3 regions of the Enterocloster lavalensis genome follow, and region 1 is predicted to be linked to each of the others. Evidence: riboswitches for the same ligand, from Rfam matches in the RefSeq annotation. Region 1 holds a riboswitch; each other region holds the start of a gene.

Region 1 (7,071 bases):
CCATTTCCTTCCAGGTGCGGATGAAGATCAGCAGGAAGGGCCAGGGTTTGGTGTTGGTATACCAGCTCACCGGAGTTCCGCCGGACTGGGTGATCATGTGGTTGATAATCCCCTTATCCGGACTTAAAAACGCGTACAGGAAGCTGCCGACCACCACCCAGGACAGGAAATAGGGCAGGAACAGAATGGTCTGGTACGCCTTGGCCGCCCTGCGGCTGCGGATCTCGTGGAGCATCAGCGCAAATGTGACCGGCACCGCCACGTCCAGCACGATAAAGCAGAGATTGTACAGCAGCGTGTTCCTCGTGATGGTAAATGCCTCGTTGGTGGAAAACAGGAACTCGAAATTCTTAAATCCCACCCACGGGCTGTTTAAGAAGCTGTTGATGAATCCGCCTCCTGAAATGTGAAAGTTCTTAAACGCGATCAGCACTCCCAGCATGGGCAGAAACGAGAACAGTAAAAACCATACCAGCGTGGGCGTTGCCATGATCATCAGTTCCAGATCGTCCCTTGTGAGCCGTTTCTTTTTCTTCACCTGACTCCCTCCCAACTAAAATTTGTATTGCGGCAAATAGGCCTGGTTGGCGCTTAGCATCTCATCCAGACACTTTTGGGATGTGGTGTAATCCCCCATCAGCGGATGGACCACCATGGCCCTGAGCGCTGCCGTCCGGTCCCCCGTAAGTCCCGCGTTTACGGTCTGACGCTCGTATTCCTTCACCGTCTCCATCATGGTTTTGATGTGCGTGTTGTCGATTTTCCTCAGGGGCAGCGGATGGGCGCCGTCCCGGTCGATGGCGCAGGCCACCTCGACGACGTCGTCCGGTTCCAGGAAATCCAGGGTGTCCCCATTCCTCACGTTGACAATGTTCACATTTCCCGTGTTGTTGTACAGGTCGTGAACCAGGTTCACCGCCACCTCCGAATACCGGTGGCCGCCCCGCTTATTTAACAGCTCCGGCTTGCGGCACAGGGTTTTCTCAGAATACAGGGCAAGCAGTTGTTCCTCGATCTCCATGCACTCCTCGCCCCGGCATTTTCCGCTGTCCAGATTGTGCTTTTTCTTGTGCTCCCGATCGTAAAAATATTCCAGGTAGGGGGAGTAGACGGCCCCGGCCACCGCGGTGATCTCCCGGTCCAGGTCAGAGGGCGGAATGTTGTTCATGCGCTCGCTCTTGACGCCCTGGCGGATGGCCTCTTCTGTAATATCCCGGCCGTCCTGCTCGATGTGGTAGATCCAGCTCAAATGGTTCAGCCCCACGTAGTCCATGGTGAGCTCCCCGTCCGGGATCTGCTCCCGCACGCTGGAGGTCATATTGATGGGCACGTTGCAGAGCCCGATGATCCGCTTAAATCCGTGTTTCATCACAGCCTCGGTGATGATTCCCGACGGGTTTGTAAAGTTGATGATAAATGCCTCAGGCGCCAGCTCCCTCACCCGGTCCGCGATATGGCACATCACCGGGATGGTTCTCTGGGCCTTCATAAAACCGCCGATCCCGGTGGTCTCCTGGCCCAGCAGGCCGTATTTTGGCGGTATGGTCTCATCCAGAATCCTGGCCGGAAGTTTGCCCACCCGGATCTGGGTGATCACGTAATCCGCGTCCCGGACGGCTTCGTCCAGATCGGCGGTCAGTATGGCCTCGGAGTCCATTTTCTCCTCGCGGAGCATACGGATGCACAGCTCCCCCACGATGGTGCGTTTCCGGTCGTCAATGTCCATAAACATGAACTGGCGGACCGGCAGCGTCTCCCGAAGCCGGATAAATCCGTCGATCAGTTCCGGCGTGTAGGTGCTCCCCGAACCGATAATTGCTATTTTCAATCCTTGCTTTTCCGACATGTTCATTCCCTCCCTTTCTATGTCAGGCGGGCTGCTGATGGTCCGCTTGGCTGTCGTTTGATGATAAATGATTGTTTCACTGCTGTTCTGGGGTTTATTTCCAGAAATTAAAGCGTATTAACTTTTAGGTCTTAAAAATAAATAGCGATTTGCTATTTTCTCTCGGTGCGGCAGGAGGCGTAATCCATTTTAAAAAAACGCCGCCTGCCGCCGTATGGTTGACCGTCATACCGTTGTGAAGGATTCGCTACACGGGATGACGCTTGTGATCCGTATGCGTTGTATATTCAGCCATGTCAATCTGCCCGCCATGGGGCCGTGGATTCGCGTACCACCAGTTTGGGCTTCAGCCGGTAGATCAGCTGCTTTGGCCGTTCGCCGCCGATCCAGATCATCAGCTGTTCAATGGCGCATTCCGCCAGCGCGGAAACCGGCTGGGCCACGATGGTGAGGGCCGGAATGTATTCCTGGGCCATTGGCTCGTCGTCGAATCCGCAGACCGAAACATCCTGGGGCACCCGGTAACCGTGCTCCCGCAGCGCCGTGATCACGCCCAGAGCCAGGTTGCAGTCGGCCGCGAAAATCGCAGGCGGCACCACGCCCTGCCCGATCCAGGCCGTCATGATCCGGTAGCCGTCGGCAAAGCAGAACTGGCCCCGCTCCGAGCGGACAACGGAAAGCCCTTCCCCGGCGAGGGCGGCCTGAAGCCCGTGTTCCCGCTCCGAGCTGTTGACCAGCTCCCTGGGGCCGCCGATAAAGCCGACGCGCCGGTGTCCTAGGTCGAGGAAATGCCGCCCCACCTGATAGCCGCCGTCGAAATTGTCCACCAGAATACAACTGTAGTCCGCGTTCCGGTTCTGGCTGTCCAGCACCACAAAAGGCACCTTCTGGCTCTTGAGACGGGGGACGAACTCATCCTCCATGCCGGGCGCCAGCAGCATCATGCCGTCCACGCGCTGCTGCTGTAAAATGTAATCGCAGCCCTGGTTGGCGGTGATGGAAATGGCCAGAAACAGATTGTGGCTGATCAAGCCGTTGTTCACTTCCTGGACAATCTGGCTGAAAAACGGGTCCTGAAGTCCCGGCGTGATCATGCCGATGATTCCAGTGGTTCCCCGGGCCAGGGTCCGGGCCGCCGCGTTTGGTATGTATCCCAGCGCCTCGATGGCTTCCATGACCTTCTGACGGTTGTATTCCCGCACGCTGGGCGAGTGATTCAAGACTCTGGAAACCGTCACAGTTGACAACCCGCAGTACCGCGCCACGTCCTCCAGGCTCACCTGCTGCTTCTCTCCCATGTAGTCCCCTCTTTTCTCCAAAAGTTAATACGCTTTAATTTCTGTTTTTACTATACACCTTTTTGAGGAAAGTGCAAGAGGGATCGCACTTTTTCGGCAGATTGGTGGAAATTTACAGGGTATTTTTGTGCATATTCACGTTTCCCAGGAGTTTTGCGGGGATATCATTGGAAAATGTCTTGGTATTTAAGGATATATTCGGGATTGCCCGGGATCATGACAGGGGGCAGGGGTTTCCCGGTGTTAGTTGGAGTATGTTCCGGTGGTTTTTGGTATGCGGGGGGTGCAGCGGGATCTCCAACATGGGGGTTGGACTGTGGGGATCCCGAAACTATGGTTGAGTTCTTTTTTAATTATCGCAGATTCCCAGGCGCTTTCTCCCCCGTCACCGCGCCGTCATGCTCCAGAATACGGCCAAGGTGCTGAAACGCCCCGGATTTGCACAGCGCTCCGATCAGCAGGGCGGCGATCACGGTGCCGCACAGGGTGCTGGACAGAAACGGGATCACATAGAAAAACACGGCTACCTCCTTGCCCATGAGCATGGACGCTACGGGAAAACACATGATCGCGCCCAGGATTCCGGTGCCGAACACCTCACCTGCATAGGCCATCGTCAGCTTATGGCTGTGCCGGTAGAGCACGCCGCACAGATAGGCGCCCACCATACTGCCCGGGAAGGCCAGCAGACTTCCGGTGCCCATGAGGTTGCGGATCAGCGATGTACAGAACGCCATGCCCACGCCGTACCAGGGGCCTAAAAATACTCCTGCCATCACATTGCACAGATGCTGGATGGGGAAACATTTGGATGCGCCGATGGGGACGGCAAAGGTGGAAAGGGACACGGCTACCGCCGTCAGCATGGCGCTTACGGCCAGTTTCTTTGAGTTGATTTTCATGATTTTTTGCTCCTTTTGTGGGTTTTCAGGGGAGGCCAGGGGATCGCAGGCTGGCAATGGTACGCGGGGGCTGCATCGCCGAGCCATGGCAGCCAACCAGTGCCTGCAGGCTGCGCCAGTGGCCCATTGCATTCAACAAAAAATCCAGGCCGCATCAGCCTGGATTTTGATTTTTGCATCGTAAACTACTGCAAATCACACTATTTCCCTACGCTGGCATTACCCGATCAGGTTCTAACGGTCGAAGTTCGATTACTTCCTCTCAGCCTGCTACACAAGCTCCCTATTGTCGTTTAGAATAGCACTACATTAACTCAATGTCAAGATGAAATGTCTCAACATTTAAAACATTTAAAACTCCTTTACTTATCTCCATCAGCCACTCATCTGCCTCTTTTCCTCCCCCGCTCCTACAGCAGCCTAACCGGATTTTCAAATAACCGCACCCGGATTTCCACTCGGTTCTTTTCATTCCTGACTCCGGCGTCCATCTCACAGTACCGGTAGATTCTCTCTGGATACGAGAAATTATTTCGTTTCTCTCATCCCCCTGCCTGTTCGTTTTGAATATCATTTACACAAATTACCATTTTATAGCCCCCTTAATTTCACTTTTTTGTATACCTAATTTTTACACAATAATTCCATGTAGCGAAAATTTGTATTCTCGCTTTTAGTACATCTATTAAAAATATCAGGAGGTATCGCTTTATGAAAAAACAACCCCACTCAAGGAATTAATCAGTACCAATGAAATCCTGGTCATGCCGGGCGCTTATGATTGTCTGTCGGCGATCATGATCCAGAATGCCGGTTTCAAGGCCGTTCAGATGTCTGGATACGGTTTCGCCGCCTGCCTGCTGGGTGAGCCCGACTGCGGCCTGCTCACCTTCACGGAGGTTTTAAACCACACATCATGCTGGACCGCCACCTGCAAAGGCGGGGCCCCACTATAAACTGCATAAACGAGCTGACCCAGCCCGATATCCATTACCGGCTCTGCGCCGAGGACTACCCCGCCAGCTTCTGCCTGACCATGTGCTTGCCGGGCGTCTACCAGCTCAACCAGCTGGGCGGTTCCGGCTCCCGGCTCCATGTGCTCCCCACCAAGGACTTCAAGCAGGTGAAACCCCTGTCCCTGATTTACCACAAGGACAAGATCTTCCCCTCTTACACCCAGGATTTCATGAAGCTGATCCGGGAAATATGCGACCGCTACGCGGCCTTTCCGCAGCCGTAATTCCTTGTAACAGTACATTCTCGCCCAGAGAGCTTTTTTATATCATAGAGTACTCTCCTATTACGCAAAAAAGGAATCCTGGACCGACTGTCATTGTCAATCCGGGATTCCCTCACTATTTTCTTGCCATCTGTCTTTTTTATCAAAGGTTCTTCCCAAACCCTTCCAGATATGCCCTTACTCCCTCTTCTATGGACATTCCGTTCATACAGTTAATCCCCCACAAGACACCCCATAAAACAAAGGGCAACGCTAGGATTATTCCAATAACTGCCAGCGCGCGGTACTTCTGTTTTTTCGTAATACACAGTGCCCCCAAAACGATTGCAGCCAGGCTGAGTGCCACCGGAATCACGACCGCCCCCGACACAAAAAGATTCACAATACCGGATGAAATCTCACTGGAATCAGACTTCATTCCCACAACTATCAGACACAAAATACCGACCACCCAGGCCGTGGCCGTTATCACCAATGATACGATTCCGTACATTTGCTTCATATGATTTTCTCCTTTTGATCTACATAATTTTCTATAACACATTACAGTATCCGTCATCTGTATAAACTATTTTATATACATATCAATTATAAAGGATACCATCTCCTCCGCAGATATGGCATTTTCCCACCTCCTCCGGAGTGCCGTTCGTACAAGCCGAACAAGGGTACACAGAGGACATATTATATTGGCTGCTGTAGTATCCCGATCCACCACAGATCTTACAGATTCCTGTTGAACTGCAGGCCGTACAAAATACTACCTCTTCATATGGAGGAGCCGTAGGTTCCGCTTCCCGTTTAGCCGCGCGTTTGCTTTCGTTTCCCATGACTTCAAGATACGTGGATTCCGATATTACTCCGGCTCCGTCACAAGTCTGACAAGCACCCGGATTTCTCTTGCACACCGCACAATCTTTTGTTTCTCCTGTGATACTGTTATAATAAGTTCCTTTTCCGTCGCATACCCTGCATTCTTTTGAGCCATTGCAACGAGGGCATACATAAGTGGCCTCTTGCTCCTGTTCCTGCCTCTCTTCTGTTTTAGAACGGCTCTCCCCAGCGGGAGCAACTGTCCTCTCTTTATCAGAATCATCTCTCCATGGTTTTGCATCCACGATCCACATCAAAACCAAAGCTGCCAACAGAATTACCTTCCAATTTTTCATATGATTCCTCCGTGCCAAAGCGTTTTTGCGCAGACACGCGAACCAAATGTCAGATCCGGGTCTGCGATTCACTCTGCGGCGCTTCGGCTATTTCCTTATGATTGTTCGTATCTGTTCAGTACCTTCACAGATACGAGCAAAAATCCATTTAAAATCGACTTCGTCGATGGGATTTTTGCCAGCAAGCTTAGGTTTTCATACGGTCAGCGCAGCAAGTGCGCAGACCTGCTGAACAGTTACGATTGTTCCAATTTCCAACGATCTTAAACGATTCATTCTGAGATCCTGGATAAGCAACAGCTCCTGTTTTTTGCAAGTCCCATTTTTAGAGGGAGGGCGCACGCAGATGTGATAAGAAAATCTCTGTTCCGGTTACTGTCATTTTATTGCTGTTCAAATATTTTCTGCTGAATTCATCCCCTATCTTTTTCTTTAAAGTTCCCTTGCGATCATTCCCCCCTTTGCCGCCAGCAGATTCCCATCCTCATCGTATATCCATGGCCCCCATAGCGGATTCTGGCTACGCACAGGGATTTTGCCCCGTCAGACGGTTTAAGTACTCCCAACCCGATTTATCATGATACAGCAGGTCCCGGGGCCATGCGGTTATGAACGT
Region 2 (7,071 bases), 2.0 Mb from region 1:
AATGCCCTTAAACCGCGACAGCAGCCCCAGCCGTTTTAAGGCTGCCTCCACCAGCCGCCGGTCGCTGGAGGTGGCGACCGCCATGGGAATCCCGCGCTCCTGCAGCTGCCGCAAAAACGCCTCCAGCCCGGCTTTGGGCTGGACCCGGTGGAAATAAAAGTCCTCAATCGCAGCGCTGACGCCGCAAATGATCTCCTCCCGGCTCTGGGACAGGCCGTAGCGGGCGATCAGGTAATCCGCGCCTTCGGCCATGGACATAGGATAGAGAATTCTCCCCAGCCCCGGCTCCGGGACATACCCCAATCCCTCCAGATACAGGGCCGCGGCGTTGTCCCAGATGGGCATGGAGTCAAGCAGCGTGCCGTCCGCGTCGAAAATGGCCCCGGCAATCATGTGTTCACCATCTGCTCCACCGCCGCTTTTAAGTCCGCGGTGGCGGCTTCGATCTGCTTCTGGGCGAAAATAGCGCTGACCACGGCCACGCCGCAGATTCCGCTGCCCGCCAACATCCCCACGTTTCCGCGGTTGATCCCGCCGATGGCGATCACCGGGATGTCCACCGCGCGGCAGATGTCCCGCAGCGTCTCATAGGGGACGTCCGTGGCGTCCTGCTTGGTTCCGGTGGGAAACACAGCTCCCACCCCCAGGTAGTCCGCGCCCCGCTGTTGCGCCAGCAGCGCCTGTTCCACCGTTTGGGCGGAAACGCCGATGATCTTGTCTGCGCCAAGCCTGGCGCGCACATCCCCGGCCTCCATGTCGCTCTGGCCCACATGGACGCCGTCCGCGTCCACCGCGGCTGCGATCTCGACGTTGTCGTTGATCAGAAACGGTACCCCAAAGCGCCTGCAGAGCGTCTTTAGCTCCCTGGCCTCGGCCAGAAAATGCTCCTGGTCCAGCGCCTTCTCCCGCAGCTGGATAAAGGTGGCTCCTCCCCGGAGGGCCGCCTCCACCTGCTCATACAGCGTGGCCCCGTTTAACCAGCTGCGGTCCGTCACCGCGTACAACAGCAAATCCTTTTTATCGCACCTCATATTTTGCCCCCCTTTCCAGCTCCCGGCCGTCCATATTACAGATCGCGTCGATGATGCGGCTGCGGTAAGCGGCGTTGCCGTCCCCAGGCGCCATACGCGAAAAACCGATCTCCCCGGCCAGCCCCATCAGGCAGACCGCGGCAGCCGCGGCCTCCAGACAGTTGCCGGGATTTGCCGCCACGTAGGCAGCCGTAAGGGCGGACAGCTGGCAGCCGGTCCCGGTGACCTTTCCCATCTCCGGGCGGCCGTTGCGGATCACATAGCAGCGCTCAGCGTCCGCCACCAGATCGATGGCCCCCGTCACGGCCACAATGGCCCCGTCTCTGGCGGAGAGATCCTTCACAAAGGCGATTGCGGATTCCAGATTGTCCTCCGTCACCACGTCCTCCACGCTGGCGTCCACCCCCCGGGTGTTGCCGCTGCCCGCTGCCAGCGTCTTGATCTCAGACATATTGCCGCGGACAACGGTGAACCGGATCTCCCTTATCAACCTTCTGGCCGTCTCGGTGCGCAGGGTGCTGGCCCCCGCTCCCACCGGGTCCAGAACCACCGGGTGGTTCAGGGCCTGCGCCGCCTTCCCCGCCTTCAGCATGGACGGAATGGTGCGGCTGTTCAGGGTGCCGATGTTGATGTTGAGGCCGCTGCAGATGGCGGTGATCTCCTCCACTTCCCCCTCGTCGTCGGCCATAATGGGACTTGCGCCGCATGCTAACAGCACATTAGCCACGTCGTTGACCGTGACATAGTTGGTGATATTGTGAATCAGGGGTACCGTGTTCCTCACATTTTCCAGACAGGTTTTAAACATTGTGTTTCCTCCTCTTTCTCTCCGGCCGCGCTGGCGGACCATCGGTCCATTGCATCCAATAAAAAAGCTGCGATGCAACCAATGAAAGGCAGCATCACAGCGATATGATACAAGTGGCTATGGTTCCCTACGTTGGCATTATCCAAATCAGGTTAAGGGTCGAAGCAGTCTCAGCTTCCTCTCAGCCCACTACTGTGAGCTCCCCGCTTTTTGATTTTACGAACTCTATTATACACTGGTTTGCAGATTATTCAAGCATTTTTTGACAAATGCCGCCGGAATACCGCCGGAGAAATAACGCCGAAGGCCACCGGATGGACGCCGCGCAACCACGGCGCCGCGCTCCCGGGTACAGGCCCCCGTCACCACTCCGCGATGGAGCCGTCCCGGTGGCGCCACACGGGATTTTTCCAGCTGTGGGGCGTGCGGTTTTCCTCCAGCACCAGCTCCCGGTTGACCTCCACGCCGATACCGGGCTTTACCGGCAGCCGGACATAGCCGTCCACGAACGCGAAGTCCTCCTTGTTCTTCACATAGTCCAGAACAGACTTGCCCACATTGTAGTGGATGCCCATGCTCTGCTCCTGGATCACCGCGTTGTAGCTGGTGGCGTCCACCTGCAAACAGGAGGCAAGGGCGATGGGGCCTAAGGGGCAGTGGGGAGCCAGCGCCACGTCGTGGGCCTCGGCCATGGCCGCGATCTTCTTCACCTCGGTGATTCCGCCCGCGTGGGAAAGGTCTGGCTGGATAATATCCACTCCGCCGCTGGCAAACAGGCGCTTGAAATCATATTTTGTGAACAGACGCTCGCCGGTGGCGATGGGGATGTTGCAGCAGTCCGCGATCTCCTTAAACAGCTCCATATACTCGCAGAGCACCGGCTCCTCCAGGAACATGGGATCGAACTCCTCCAGCTTCTTCGCCAGTATCTTGGCCATGGGCTTGTGCACCCGGCCGTGGAAATCCACCGCGATGCCGAAATACTTGCCGCAGGACTCCCGGATGGCGGCTACCCGCTCCAGCACCTGGTCCACCTTCTCGTAGCTGTCGATATACTGCAATTCCTCGGTGGCGTTCATCTTCACCGCCGTGAACCCGGCGTCCTTTCGCTCCTTTGCGGTCGCGCCCACGTCCGTGGGACGGTCGCCGCCCACCCAGCTGTAAACCCGCATGCGGTCCCGGCAGGCTCCGCCCATGAGCTCGTACACCGGCGCGTTAAAATATTTGCCCTTGATATCCCACAGCGCCTGGTCGATACCCGCGATGGCGCTCATCAGCACGCCGCCGCCCCTGTAAAATCCAGCCCGGTACAGGGTGGTCCAGATATCCTCAATCCGTCTGGGATCGGCCCCGATCAGGTACTCGCTCATCTCCTCCACGCAGGCCTGTACCGTGGCCGCATGGCCCTCCAGCACGGCCTCCCCCCAGCCGCACAGACCGTCGTCCGTACAAATTTCCACAAATCCCCAGCGGGGACGCACCAGATATGTGTTCACTGACTTGATCTTCATCGATTTTTCCTTCTCCTTTTGACAATTTCAGAACAGCCAACACTCAGCCCTTGTAAGCCGCCCTGCCCGCGTTGGCCCGTTTCACCAGCTCCGCCACATAGGCGGCGCAGGCCTTCCAGTCCTTAGCCTTAACCGCTTCCTTTGGCATAATATTGCTGCCCAGGCCCGCGCCCAGATAGCCCCGGCGGAAGAACTCTTCAATGTTGTCCGCGCTCACGCCGCCGATGGCCACGTACTCCGTGTCGTCAAAGGGGCCTTTCAGGCTCTTGATATAGGACATGGGCATATCCCCGGCCGGGAACAGCTTCATGGTGTGGTAGCCGTGGTTCACGCACATGGCCACGTCGGAGGGCGTCAGCGCCCCCGGCAGAAACGGCACCTTTTGCTCCCGGCACCACTCCAGCATCTCCGCCTGGGTGGACGGGGTCAGCAAAAATCCGGCTCCAGCCTCCAGCGCCTTTTCAGCCCGCTCCGGTGTGATGGCCGTGCCCGCGCCGATCATCACGTCCTCCCCGAATTCCTTCCGAAGCATGGCGATCTGCTCATATCCATGTACCGAGTTAAGCGCCACCTCAAAAATCTTCACCCCACCGGCCACCACGGCCCCGGCATAGTCCAGAGTGTCCTCAAGGGCCACGTTCCGCATGATCGCCAGCACCGGGCGCTCCGCAAATACTTCCCGCATATCCATAAATTTCTCTTCTCCTTTCTGCCACAACAAACGGCTTACGCCGTAAACTCCATTTTCAGGTTTTAACGGTAAATCTGCGCGCGGTTCTCCAGAATCCGCTGCAGCTTTCTCCGGTCCGGGTACCCTTCCGTGTCCCCGTCCGTCTCCGTGGCCATGGCTCCGGCCACTGCGCCCATGCGTCCGCAGGTCTGAAGGTCGCAGCCCTCCAAAACCCCGGCCAGAAACGCGGCGTTAAAGGCGTCTCCCGCCCCGATGGGGTCCACCGGCCGGCAGGGCCAGGGCTCCAGATACAGAATCTGTTTTCCGTCGGAGGCCCACGCGCCGTTTCCGCCGTCCTTTAAAACCGCCAGCTGGACCGCTCCGTCCCCGTACACGGCCGCAAAGATTTCCTCCGGACTCTCCCCGCCGTACAGAACCTTCGCCTCGTCCAGTCCCATGAGCAGGATCTGGCTCTCCCGGCAAAAATCCCTCAGCATAGGCGCGTAATCCCGGTCTCCCCAGAGCTTGCGGCGGATGTTTGGGTCAAAGCTGATCCGCACCCCGTGGCGTTTTGCCAGCTCCACCGCGCGCTCCACGGTCCGGCGGCAGCTCTCCGACAGGACCGGCGTGATCCCCGTGATGTGCAGAATCTCGGCCTCCTCAAACAGGCTTTCATCCAGGTCCTCCGGCTCCATGGCGCTGGCCGCGGAGTGTTTCCGGTAATAGTAAACCGCCGTCTCTCCCCGGCTGGTCTCCTTGAACATGATCCCCGTGGGGTTGGCCTCGTCAAAGCGCACCGCCCGGGTGTCCACGCCCTCGGAGCGGATCATATTCTGAACATAGTGGCCAAACTCGTCCTCCCCCAGCCGGCTGATCCACAGCACCTCGTGCCCCAGCTTGGCCAGTCCCACCGCCAGGTTGCTCTCCGCCCCGGCGATCCGCGGGTGAAAGCTGCTCACATAGCGCAGCGGCGCGGCCGAATCCGGCGAAAAGCACACCATCGTCTCCCCAAGTGTTATCACCTTTGCCATTCCCTTATCCCTCTTTCTTTAATGATATATTTGTAACAGGTCAGGACGGCTGGAAAACCGGATACCCTGAATTATCCTGTTTTAAATACTGTTATTTCATCAGGCTCTGGCCGCCTCTTTCTCCGCGGCCCGGCGGCCCGCCTGCCCGGACTCCACCCGGGAGTACAAAAGCACGCCGCCCACCGTCACCAGACCGCCCGCCACCTGAAGCGCGGCCGGGATTTCCCCAAACAGCATCATAGCGAACAGGGAGGCCGCCACCGGCTCGCACAGCTTGGAGGCTGAGACAAAGGAGGGCGAAAAATACTTCAGGCACCAGCTGAAAATGCTGTGCCCCAGTAAGGTGGAAAACACCGCCAACAGCAGTCCCACCACCACGGAGCTCATCCCATGCCCGGTCAGGCTCTGTCCGGAAAAAAACGTGGCCCCGCACAGGGAAAGCGCGCAGAACACATAGACGATGAAGGTGTAAACCGTGGTGCTCATCCCCCGCCGGACCTGCCGCCCGATCAGGGTGTACACCGCGGAGAACATGGCAGCCGCCAGGGCCAGGGCGTCGCCCCACAGATGGTTCCCTCCGGCGGAGTAATCCGACAAGGCGATCATCAGACTGCCCGCCACGGTGACCGCGATGCTGGCAGCCGCCATTTTCGGAATCCGGCCTCCCAGCACCGCCAGAAATCCCAGGGCCACCCAGATCACCTCCGTGCACACAATCGCCGTGGAGCTGGCCACCGACGTCTGGTTCAGGGACTCAAACCACGCCGTGAAATGCAGGGCCAGGAAAATCCCGCTGACCGCGCACAGAACCACGGTCCGCCGGTCCGCCGCCGCCAGTTCCTTGCGGAAGTTCCGGCTCCCAAATACCATGGGCAGCATCAGCGCCACGGTCCACAACAGCCGGTAGGCGGCCGTCACCACCGAAGGGGCCTGGGAATATTTTACAAATATTGCCGAGAGTGAGACTCCCAGAATCCCCACCACAATCATACTCATCGGATGCTTCTCAAACCATTTCATCTCATTGCCTCTAATCCAAATTATTTTTAACCGCAAACACCGCCAGCTGGGTCCGGTCCTTAAGCTCCAGCTTTTCCAGAACCCGCGACAGATTGTTGCGCACCGTACCCTCCGCCAGGTACAGGGTCCGGGCGATCTCCCGGTTGTCCATTCCCTGGGCCACCAGGCGCACGATATCCCGTTCCCGGTCCGTCAGGTTGAACGCCCCAGGCCCCGGTTCCGGCTTAGCCGATGGGGTTTCCCGCAGGGAGCGGAACACGCTGTCCCCGAACACCCGCACGCCGGTGCACACCGCTTTCACCGACCGGATCACCGCGTCGTCCCCCATTTCCTTTAAAATGTACCCGTCCGCGCCGTTTTCCAGGGCCGCGTCCACGGTCTCCCGGTCGTCAAAGGTCGTCAGCACCAGGATCCTCACCCCGGGCAGTTCCTCCTTGATGCGCCGGATCGCGTAGGCCCCGTCGTACTCCGGCATACGCATGTCCATGAGCGCCACGTCCGGTTTTTTCTCCTTACACAGCAAAAAGGCCTGAAGGCCGTCTCCGGCCAGGCCCGTTACCTCTATATCCCCATCCTGCTCCAGGATGGCTTTTAACCCCTGGCGCAGGATTTGTATATCGTCCGCAATTACCACCTTTATCATAGCGTTTTCCCCTCCGGTTCCACGGGCAGCCGGATCGTGATTCCAAATCCCGCTCCCTCCTCCGACGCCACCCGCACCTGTCCGCCCGCAGCCTCCACCCGGCGGTAAATCCCCGCAAGGCCGTTGCCCCGGTGAATCTGCCCGCAGCCCCGGCCGTTGTCAAAGATGTAAAATGCCAGGCCGTCGCCGGAAAATTTCAGGATCGCGTCCACATGGGTGGCGGCCGCGTATTTCATACAGTTGGTCAGCGCCTCCTTAAAGCTTGGGAGAATGACCGGGCACAGATGGCTGTAGCGGGGGCTGTCCGTCCCCTGAACCGTCACCTCCACCTCGAACTCCCGGATGCTCTCCGCCAGG
Region 3 (7,071 bases), 2.7 Mb from region 1:
GGCTCTGGCCGTTTCGCCGTCGGTTTCCAAAAACGGATTGTTTGCAATGATCACCGGCGTATAATAGTCGAACGCCGGGTTTAAGTCCGCAAATGCAAAATAGTCGGTGTCCAGCCCTTCCAGCTCCATCTTCACGCCGGCCCAGGCATAAAAAATCCAGATGGAATCCACGGATTTCGTTCTCAGGGCGGAGACCTCGTCCGTCACCGTGCTGGGCACCAGTTTCACCTTGCCGAAATCTCCTCCGTCGGACTCCACCACATTTTTCACCATGGCCTTCTCGATGGGCATCTCCCAGGTGGCGTAGGTCTTTCCCTCCATGCCTTTCGGCCGGTCCATGCCCTCCCCCTTGCGGGAAACGATGCCTGAGGTATTGTGCTGGATCACGGCGGCTACCGCAGTCACCGGCATAGCACTCTCCCCGGCCACTGCGGGGGCCAGACTGTCCTGGAAGGACATTCCAAACTGCGCCTTTCCCGAGGCCACCAACACCACTGCCCCGTCCTCCGGCGGCTGGACAATCTTCACATCCAGTCCTTCTTCTTTAAAATACCCCTTCTCCCGGGCCACATAAAGTCCGGTGTGATTGGTATTTGGAGTCCAGTCCAGCACAAATGTGATCTCCTTTAAGCTTCCGGACTCCATGTCCGTCTCAGAGCCGGCTAAACCTGTCCCGCCTGGCTGTGTCTCATCCTGTTTCGCTCTGCCGCCCGCGCTGCAGCCGGTCAGGTTCATACCTATGACCGCAGCGGCCACAGCGGCGGCAATCCAACGCTGTCTTATCATCTGCTTCCTCCTCAGTCCCATGTCCCAGGCCGTCAATCCCGATTGGAATTCTCCCAGGGCATGCATTTTTTCTGTAAACGCTCCACCGCCCACATGAGCAGCAGGCTGATGGCCGAGATCAAAATAATCACGGCAAACATTTTATCGAAGGCAAAGGCCTTTTTCACCCGCGTCATGTAGACGCCCAGCCCGCCGAAGCCTCCCAGCCACTCCGCGATCACGGCACCCACCACCGCGTAGGAGGCGGAGATTCGCAGGCTTGAAAAGAACTGTCCCAGGGCGCCGGGGAGCTTGATGTAGAAGAAAATCTGTCCCCGCCCCGCCCCCATGGCCCGCAGCAGGTTCACCGCGTCCGGGTCAGCGGACCGGAAACCGGTGAGCAGGCCCACGGTGATCGGGAAAAAGGTGGTGATCACGATCAGGATCACCTTTGGGGCCATCTCGTAGCCGAACCACAGCACCAGAAGGGGCGCGATAGCCACCGCCGGGACGGTCTGGGTCAGCACGATTAACGGATAGAATGCCTGATAGAGCCGGTCAAACCGGTCCATCAGCACCGCCATCACAAATCCGGTCAGAATTCCCAGCGCCAGGCCCAGAAATGCCTCCGACAGAGTGATCCTGGCGTGTCCCATGAGAGCGGGAAATTCCTGCACAAAGGCCCTCGCCACGGCGTTCGGCGAGGGCAGCATAAAGCCTTCCACAATTCCAAAACCTGTCAGGGCCTGCCACAGAATCAGAACGGCCAGGACCGCGGAGCAGGACCACAGTTTACTTGTGATGTTTGGTGACTTTCTTTTCAATGGTCAGCACATCTCCCTCCGGATGATAGGAAACCTTGATGTAGGCGGCCACGGACGGCGCGCCAGCCCGCACGGCAATGTGCTGGCATTCCTTCACAATGTCCATCAGTTCGTCGTAATCGCCTTCAATGGTGGTCTCAAAGGGTCCCACGTAATAATTGAGGCCCGTACTCTTAATATAGGCAATGACCTCGTCCACAATACGGATCAGTTCCTCGTTATTGTCCGCCTTCGGCAGAGACTGGATCGCTACGCTTGCATTCATGGTTGACTCTCCTCTTCTATTTCAGATGATTGTAATGTAAAAAGCCTGCCCGGATAAATCTCCGGGCAGGCGGTTACAGGCAGGGCCTTAACAGTGACTACGCTGGCATTATCCAGATCAGCTTCCAGGGTTCGGGGACTCGCCTCGTCTCAGCCGGATCGCTCCAGCACCCCTTTTATTTTCCGGTAATCAGCATACTACAAGATGGGCGGTTCGTCAATGGTTTTATTCCAGTGCAGTCCCCCTGCATCACCTTCCGCTTCTATAAAGAAGCGCCCCGCGGGGCATATAACCGCCGCAGAGCGCCTTTTACAACATGATTCAGTCTTATTATTTCAGGAAAGCCCCAAAGAGGATACTTCCGATGATCAGCACGATACCGCCGCCCAGACGGGAGGAAAGCTGTGCGTATGCGATCAGGCCCATTCTCTTGGCAGCGCCCAGAACAGCCAGGTCGCCGGAGCCACCGCGGTTGGCCATGCAGAGGCCTGCGGTGATGGCGGAGTCGATGGGGAAGAATCCTACCAGGTAACCTACGATTGCGGAGCCGATGATGGCGCCGATTACGATCGCCAGAGCGATAACCACGTTGCCGGGGGTGATGGCCTTGGCCAGCTCAATGATGTTGGTGTCAACGCCCACGCCTACCATGATGATCAGGATCAGGTTTGCGGTGAAGAAGGACTGCAGCTTCTTGGCGGCAGCGCGGATGTTGTCCGGCACAATGCCGGCAGCAGCAACGATGGCCACGAAAATGATCATGTAAGCGAACTGATGGATGGCAACGCCGCCGATGGTGGGAAGCAGAGCCTTGGCAAACAGTCTGCCCAGAGCGTAGAAACCTACGGCCAGGAAGAATGCGCCGCCCAAATCCTTCATGGAAACTTTTACCTTCTTGTCCTCAGTGGCAAAATCGCCGCCCTTGCGGATCAGATTGGTACCGTTGCCGGTCCAGCTGGGCTTCATCTCGCCAACCTTGCGCAGGATAGCGGCGGTCAGGATGGCGAAAATGTTGGCGATGGTCAGAATCGTGATGGCAAAGGAATAGTAGTTGGCCGCCGCGTCGCCGGTGACGGTCTCATAAATCTGGCTTAACGGCACCGCGCCTGCGCCATTTCCGCCGCCCATAACGGGAAGCACATACTTTAACATAACGTTGGTGGGGGAAACCCCAAAGATCAGTCCGGCCAGGATTCCCAACACGCCGGCGCCCAGCAGGCCGCCGAAGATCGCGGGGATGTAACCTGCGAAGGAACGGATCAGGAGCTTGCGGTCCAGAGCCAGAATGGAACCGGTGATCAGGAAGATGATAAAGAAGGACAGGAAGTCCGCCTCGTCCATCACCATGACCATGGCGTCCGCGTATTTCTGCGGAATTATGTTGTAGGTGAACAGGAACGCGGATACCAGGAATGCCAGCACCAGGCCGCCGCCCACATAGCTGTTCCAGAACGGAATGCGCTCGCCGATCTCATTGCAAAGGATACCGATGGACAGCATCAGTGCAAAGGAACCGGCCAGATCCGTTGACAGTGCGCCGGTCGCCGCCGCCGCAATGACAATGAGCATGATCGCGCCGCAAAGCCACCACTGGAGTCCATAGGGTTTTACTACTTTTGTTTCTTCAGACATAAATTTCCCCTCCATAAATATAATTTTCGTTAGATGCAGTTCAGAATAGCAGGCGAATATAAAATATGTATAAAGATTATATATTTTTTGTAAATTCGCCGTGAATATTCCGTTAATGGGATCATAACATAAGGGCAAATTGATTGCAATTACAAATATGTTTATGTAAATCATAGGAGAAAACTTATAGGCCGGTCCGCCGTTCTCCTTGATCTTCCGGCGGAACAATGATATCATCTTACAGGGGACGGCAAAACATCTTAGAGAATTTGTAAGTTTTTCTTCAAAATCCGTCCATGAATGTTTAATATACTATAGAATAATAGAGTCAAACCCTGCGCCGTACGCGTCAGGCCCTGCGAAAGAAAAGGAGGATTACATATGAATACACCCCAGAAAGTTTTGATCGGAGCAGCTGCGGCTGCCATTGTCATCGGAGGCGTGGCCATCGGCCTGACCTTGCAGAAAACCCCGGACAAGCTGGATATCTCCACCATTCACACGGAAGCCCCCACTGAGACCATGGCTCCCACCACCCAGGCGGTCACCACCGAGGCCCCCACTGCGGCGGAAAAAGCGCCCGACGACGCGGGAACCGCCACCAGCGTGACGGCCACCCTGGAGACCTACACAAACGGCAAGGTGTCGATCCAATATCCGGTCGTGGATAAGATGGACGATGCCAATATGCAGGCCAAGGTCAACGAGCTTCTCAAAAACAACGCCCTCTCCTATATCAAGGCCGTGGGTGTGGACGAGAGCAAGGATGCTCTGTCCGTCAAGTGCGAGGTTATCTCAGTAGACCGCAAGCGTCTGACCGCCACCTACACCGGAACCTATTCGGCGGAGGGAGCGGCCCACCCCGTGAACGTGTTTTACGCCAACACCGTGAATTTGAGCCAGGCGCTGGATCTGGGCTTCAGTGATTTCACCGACGCCTACACCATGGCGGGTTACGTGCTTAGCGACGACGTGGAGTTCGCCGGGCTGTCGGCCGAGGAGGCCAAGGCGGTGCTGGAGTACCGCAGCACCCTGACCCTGGAACAGCTGACCGAAATCTTCAACAACGCGGACTTCCCCCTGGCCTCGGCGGACAAGTGGCCGGAGTCCTTCAGCTATGAAAAGCGCGGAACCGTCTGCTTTTCTCTCCCGGTTCCCCACGCCCTGGGCGATTATGTCATTGTAACCTTTGATCCTTCCACCAAATAGGTTGCCATCTGATTATGCCTGAGCTATAATAGTTATAATTCTAACAGACAAAGGAGCAGTTATTATCATGGAAAACGTAATGATCTTTGACCACCCGTTAATCCAGCACAAGATTTCCATTCTGCGCAACAAGAACACCGGCACCAACGAGTTCCGCGCCCTGATCGAGGAGATCGCCATGCTGATGGGCTACGAGGCCCTGCGCGATCTCCCGGTGGAGGACGTAACCGTGGAAACCCCCATTGAGACCTGTGAGACTCCCATGATCGCCGGCCGCAAGCTTGCCGTGGTGCCCATCCTCCGCGCAGGCCTGGGCATGGTGAACGGTATCCTGGCCCTGGTTCCCAGCGCCAAGGTCGGACACATCGGACTTTACCGCGATGAGGTAACCCACGAGCCCCACGAGTATTACTGCAAGCTTCCCAATCCCATCGAGCAGCGCACCATCATCGTCACCGATCCCATGCTGGCTACGGGCGGGTCCGGCGTGGCTGCCGTGGATTTCATCAAGGAGCACGGCGGTAAGCGGATCAAGTTCATGTCCATCATCGCTGCTCCCGAAGGCTTAAAACGGCTCCACGAGGCTCATCCGGACGTGCAGATTTACATCGGCCATCTGGACCGCTGCCTGAACGAGAACGCTTACATCTGCCCTGGTCTGGGCGATGCCGGCGACCGCATTTTCGGCACGAAATAAATTGAAGCCCAGGCTGTCAAAAGCCGGGCATACAGCCATCGGGCCGCGGGATGTACCCGCGGCCCGCTTTATCCGGCAAACTTATATACAAGTCAAAATCCCCCGGGAACCGCCTGACACGGCCGCTCCCGGGGGATTTTATCACATTTTACTTTACAACCTTTAAGCCCTTCTTGCCCTTCTCAGCCTCCGGAATCTCCGGAGCAGGAGCTTCCTCCACCTCGCGCACTTCCTTGGTCACGATGTCGTCCTTGGCCTTATAAATGGAATTCGCCGGAACGCAGCCGCGCACGCTGGATAAGGGATATACATTGGTGTTGCGGCCGATCACGGTGCCGGGATTGAGCACGCTGTTGCAGCCCACCTCCACGCCGTCGCCCAGCATGGCGCCGAACTTCTTCAAGCCGGTCTCCTGGTCGCCTTCCTCGGCGTGAACCATCACCAGGGTCTTGTCGGACTTCACGTTGGACGTGATGGAACCGGCTCCCATGTGAGCCTTGTAGCCCAGAATGGAGTCGCCCACGTAGTTGTAGTGGGGAACCTGAACGCCGTCAAAGAGAATCACGTTCTTTAACTCGCAGGAGTTGCCCACAACGCAGCGCTCGCCCACGATGATGCGGCCGCGCAGGAACGCCGCCTGACGGATGTCGGCTCCGGCGCAGATGATGGCCGGTCCGCCCAGCGCGATGGTGGGAGCCATTCTGGCGGTTCTGTGTACCCAGATATTCTTTCCGATCTTGCGGTACTCCTTCTCCGGCAGGGTGGCGCCCAGCTGCTCGATAAAGCTGCCTAAGTCGGCCAGAACTTCCCACGGATAGGTTTTGCCCTCAAACAGACGGGCCGCAATGGTGTGGCTGGTATCAAACAGCTCTGTAATCTTCATCTCTTCTAATTTCATGATGGTTCTCCTTTTTTATAAATACTGGCGGGCGGATAACCGCGCCGCTGTTATTCCTGTTTTGAGGTACTTGTCCTGGACTTTCCGGCTTTGGGATTGTAGTAGGCCGCCGCCCGGTCAAAAAACTGACGCATATGGTACTGATTATCCATCCGGATCACATTGACGGTTCGCCCCGCCACAAAGCGTTCCAGCTTCTGCATGTACTCGTCCGGGGTGATGGTCCCCTCCGCCACGTAGGTCAGGCCCTTCTCCCAGCTGGCCGTCAAATCCGGGTTCAGCAGCTGGCGGATGGAATTGTCCACCACGTCGAAAACCATCTCGCCCAGCAGCGCGGGCGTGATTACCTGGGTTTTCTTGTTCAGGGACAGGTAGTTGATGTTGAACAGCTTTTTCAAAATCTCCGCCCTGGTAGCGCTGGTGCCGATGCCGCTGCCCTTGATCTGGGCCCGCAGCTCCTCGTCCTCGATCAGCTGGCCCGCGTTCTCCATGGCCAGAATCATGGAACCGGAGGTGTAGCGCTTGGGCGGCGAGGTCTCGCCCTCTTTGATGAACAAATCCGCCAAGGTTAGTATATCACCTTTTTTCAATTTCGCAAGCATCTGAAGCAGCGCTTCCTGGCTGACCGCCTTTTTGGGCGCGTTACCTACGGCCGGTCCGCCGGGTTCTCCCCCGCCCTCCCCGCTATCCTTCTCTCCTGCCGGAGGCTCCTCGGCCAGAGTCTCCTCCACGGCGGACTTTTTGGCCAGATTCACATCCGCCACCTTCAGATATCCGGGCT

Evidence for each region. Region 1 has a riboswitch for thiamine pyrophosphate ahead of thiW (energy coupling factor transporter S component ThiW). Riboswitches for the same ligand answer to the same signal wherever they lie in the genome.
Region 2: it holds a riboswitch for thiamine pyrophosphate, as region 1 does, so the genes downstream of both, thiM (hydroxyethylthiazole kinase) here and thiW (energy coupling factor transporter S component ThiW) in region 1, are expected to answer to the same signal.
Region 3: it holds a riboswitch for thiamine pyrophosphate, as region 1 does, so the genes downstream of both, ACK2JC_RS28125 (MTH1187 family thiamine-binding protein) here and thiW (energy coupling factor transporter S component ThiW) in region 1, are expected to answer to the same signal.

The regions. Positions count from the first base shown of each region.
Region 1 covers NZ_CP176637.1:3,510,264-3,517,334, reverse strand. The annotation lists gene ACK2JC_RS15735 (ABC transporter permease) at 1-496, opposite strand, end outside; gene ACK2JC_RS15730 (6-phospho-beta-glucosidase) at 554-1,846, opposite strand; gene ACK2JC_RS15725 (LacI family DNA-binding transcriptional regulator) at 2,143-3,144, opposite strand; gene thiW (energy coupling factor transporter S component ThiW) at 3,498-4,046, opposite strand; TPP riboswitch at 4,234-4,341, opposite strand; gene ACK2JC_RS15715 (hypothetical protein) at 4,351-4,518, opposite strand; gene ACK2JC_RS15710 (isocitrate lyase/phosphoenolpyruvate mutase family protein) at 4,811-5,002, shown strand; gene ACK2JC_RS15705 (hypothetical protein) at 4,963-5,286, shown strand; gene ACK2JC_RS15700 (hypothetical protein) at 5,429-5,788, opposite strand; gene ACK2JC_RS15695 (hypothetical protein) at 5,871-6,455, opposite strand.
Region 2 covers NZ_CP176637.1:1,548,843-1,555,913, forward strand. The annotation lists gene ACK2JC_RS06825 (HAD family phosphatase) at 1-393, opposite strand, end outside; gene thiE (thiamine phosphate synthase) at 390-1,031, opposite strand; gene thiM (hydroxyethylthiazole kinase) at 1,018-1,839, opposite strand; TPP riboswitch at 1,946-2,055, opposite strand; gene dgoD (galactonate dehydratase) at 2,202-3,350, opposite strand; gene ACK2JC_RS06845 (bifunctional 4-hydroxy-2-oxoglutarate aldolase/2-dehydro-3-deoxy-phosphogluconate aldolase) at 3,394-4,041, opposite strand; gene ACK2JC_RS06850 (sugar kinase) at 4,104-5,051, opposite strand; gene ACK2JC_RS06855 (DMT family transporter) at 5,151-6,071, opposite strand; gene ACK2JC_RS06860 (response regulator transcription factor) at 6,082-6,714, opposite strand; gene ACK2JC_RS06865 (histidine kinase N-terminal 7TM domain-containing protein) at 6,711-7,071, opposite strand, start outside.
Region 3 covers NZ_CP176637.1:6,256,727-6,263,797, reverse strand. The annotation lists gene ACK2JC_RS28135 (ABC transporter substrate-binding protein) at 1-645, opposite strand, end outside; gene ACK2JC_RS28130 (ABC transporter permease) at 819-1,589, opposite strand; gene ACK2JC_RS28125 (MTH1187 family thiamine-binding protein) at 1,558-1,854, opposite strand; TPP riboswitch at 1,931-2,037, opposite strand; gene ACK2JC_RS28120 (2-hydroxycarboxylate transporter family protein) at 2,185-3,486, opposite strand; gene ACK2JC_RS28115 (hypothetical protein) at 3,868-4,695, shown strand; gene upp (uracil phosphoribosyltransferase) at 4,763-5,392, shown strand; gene ACK2JC_RS28105 (UDP-N-acetylglucosamine pyrophosphorylase) at 5,541-6,290, opposite strand; gene ACK2JC_RS28100 (DNA topoisomerase) at 6,341-7,071, opposite strand, start outside.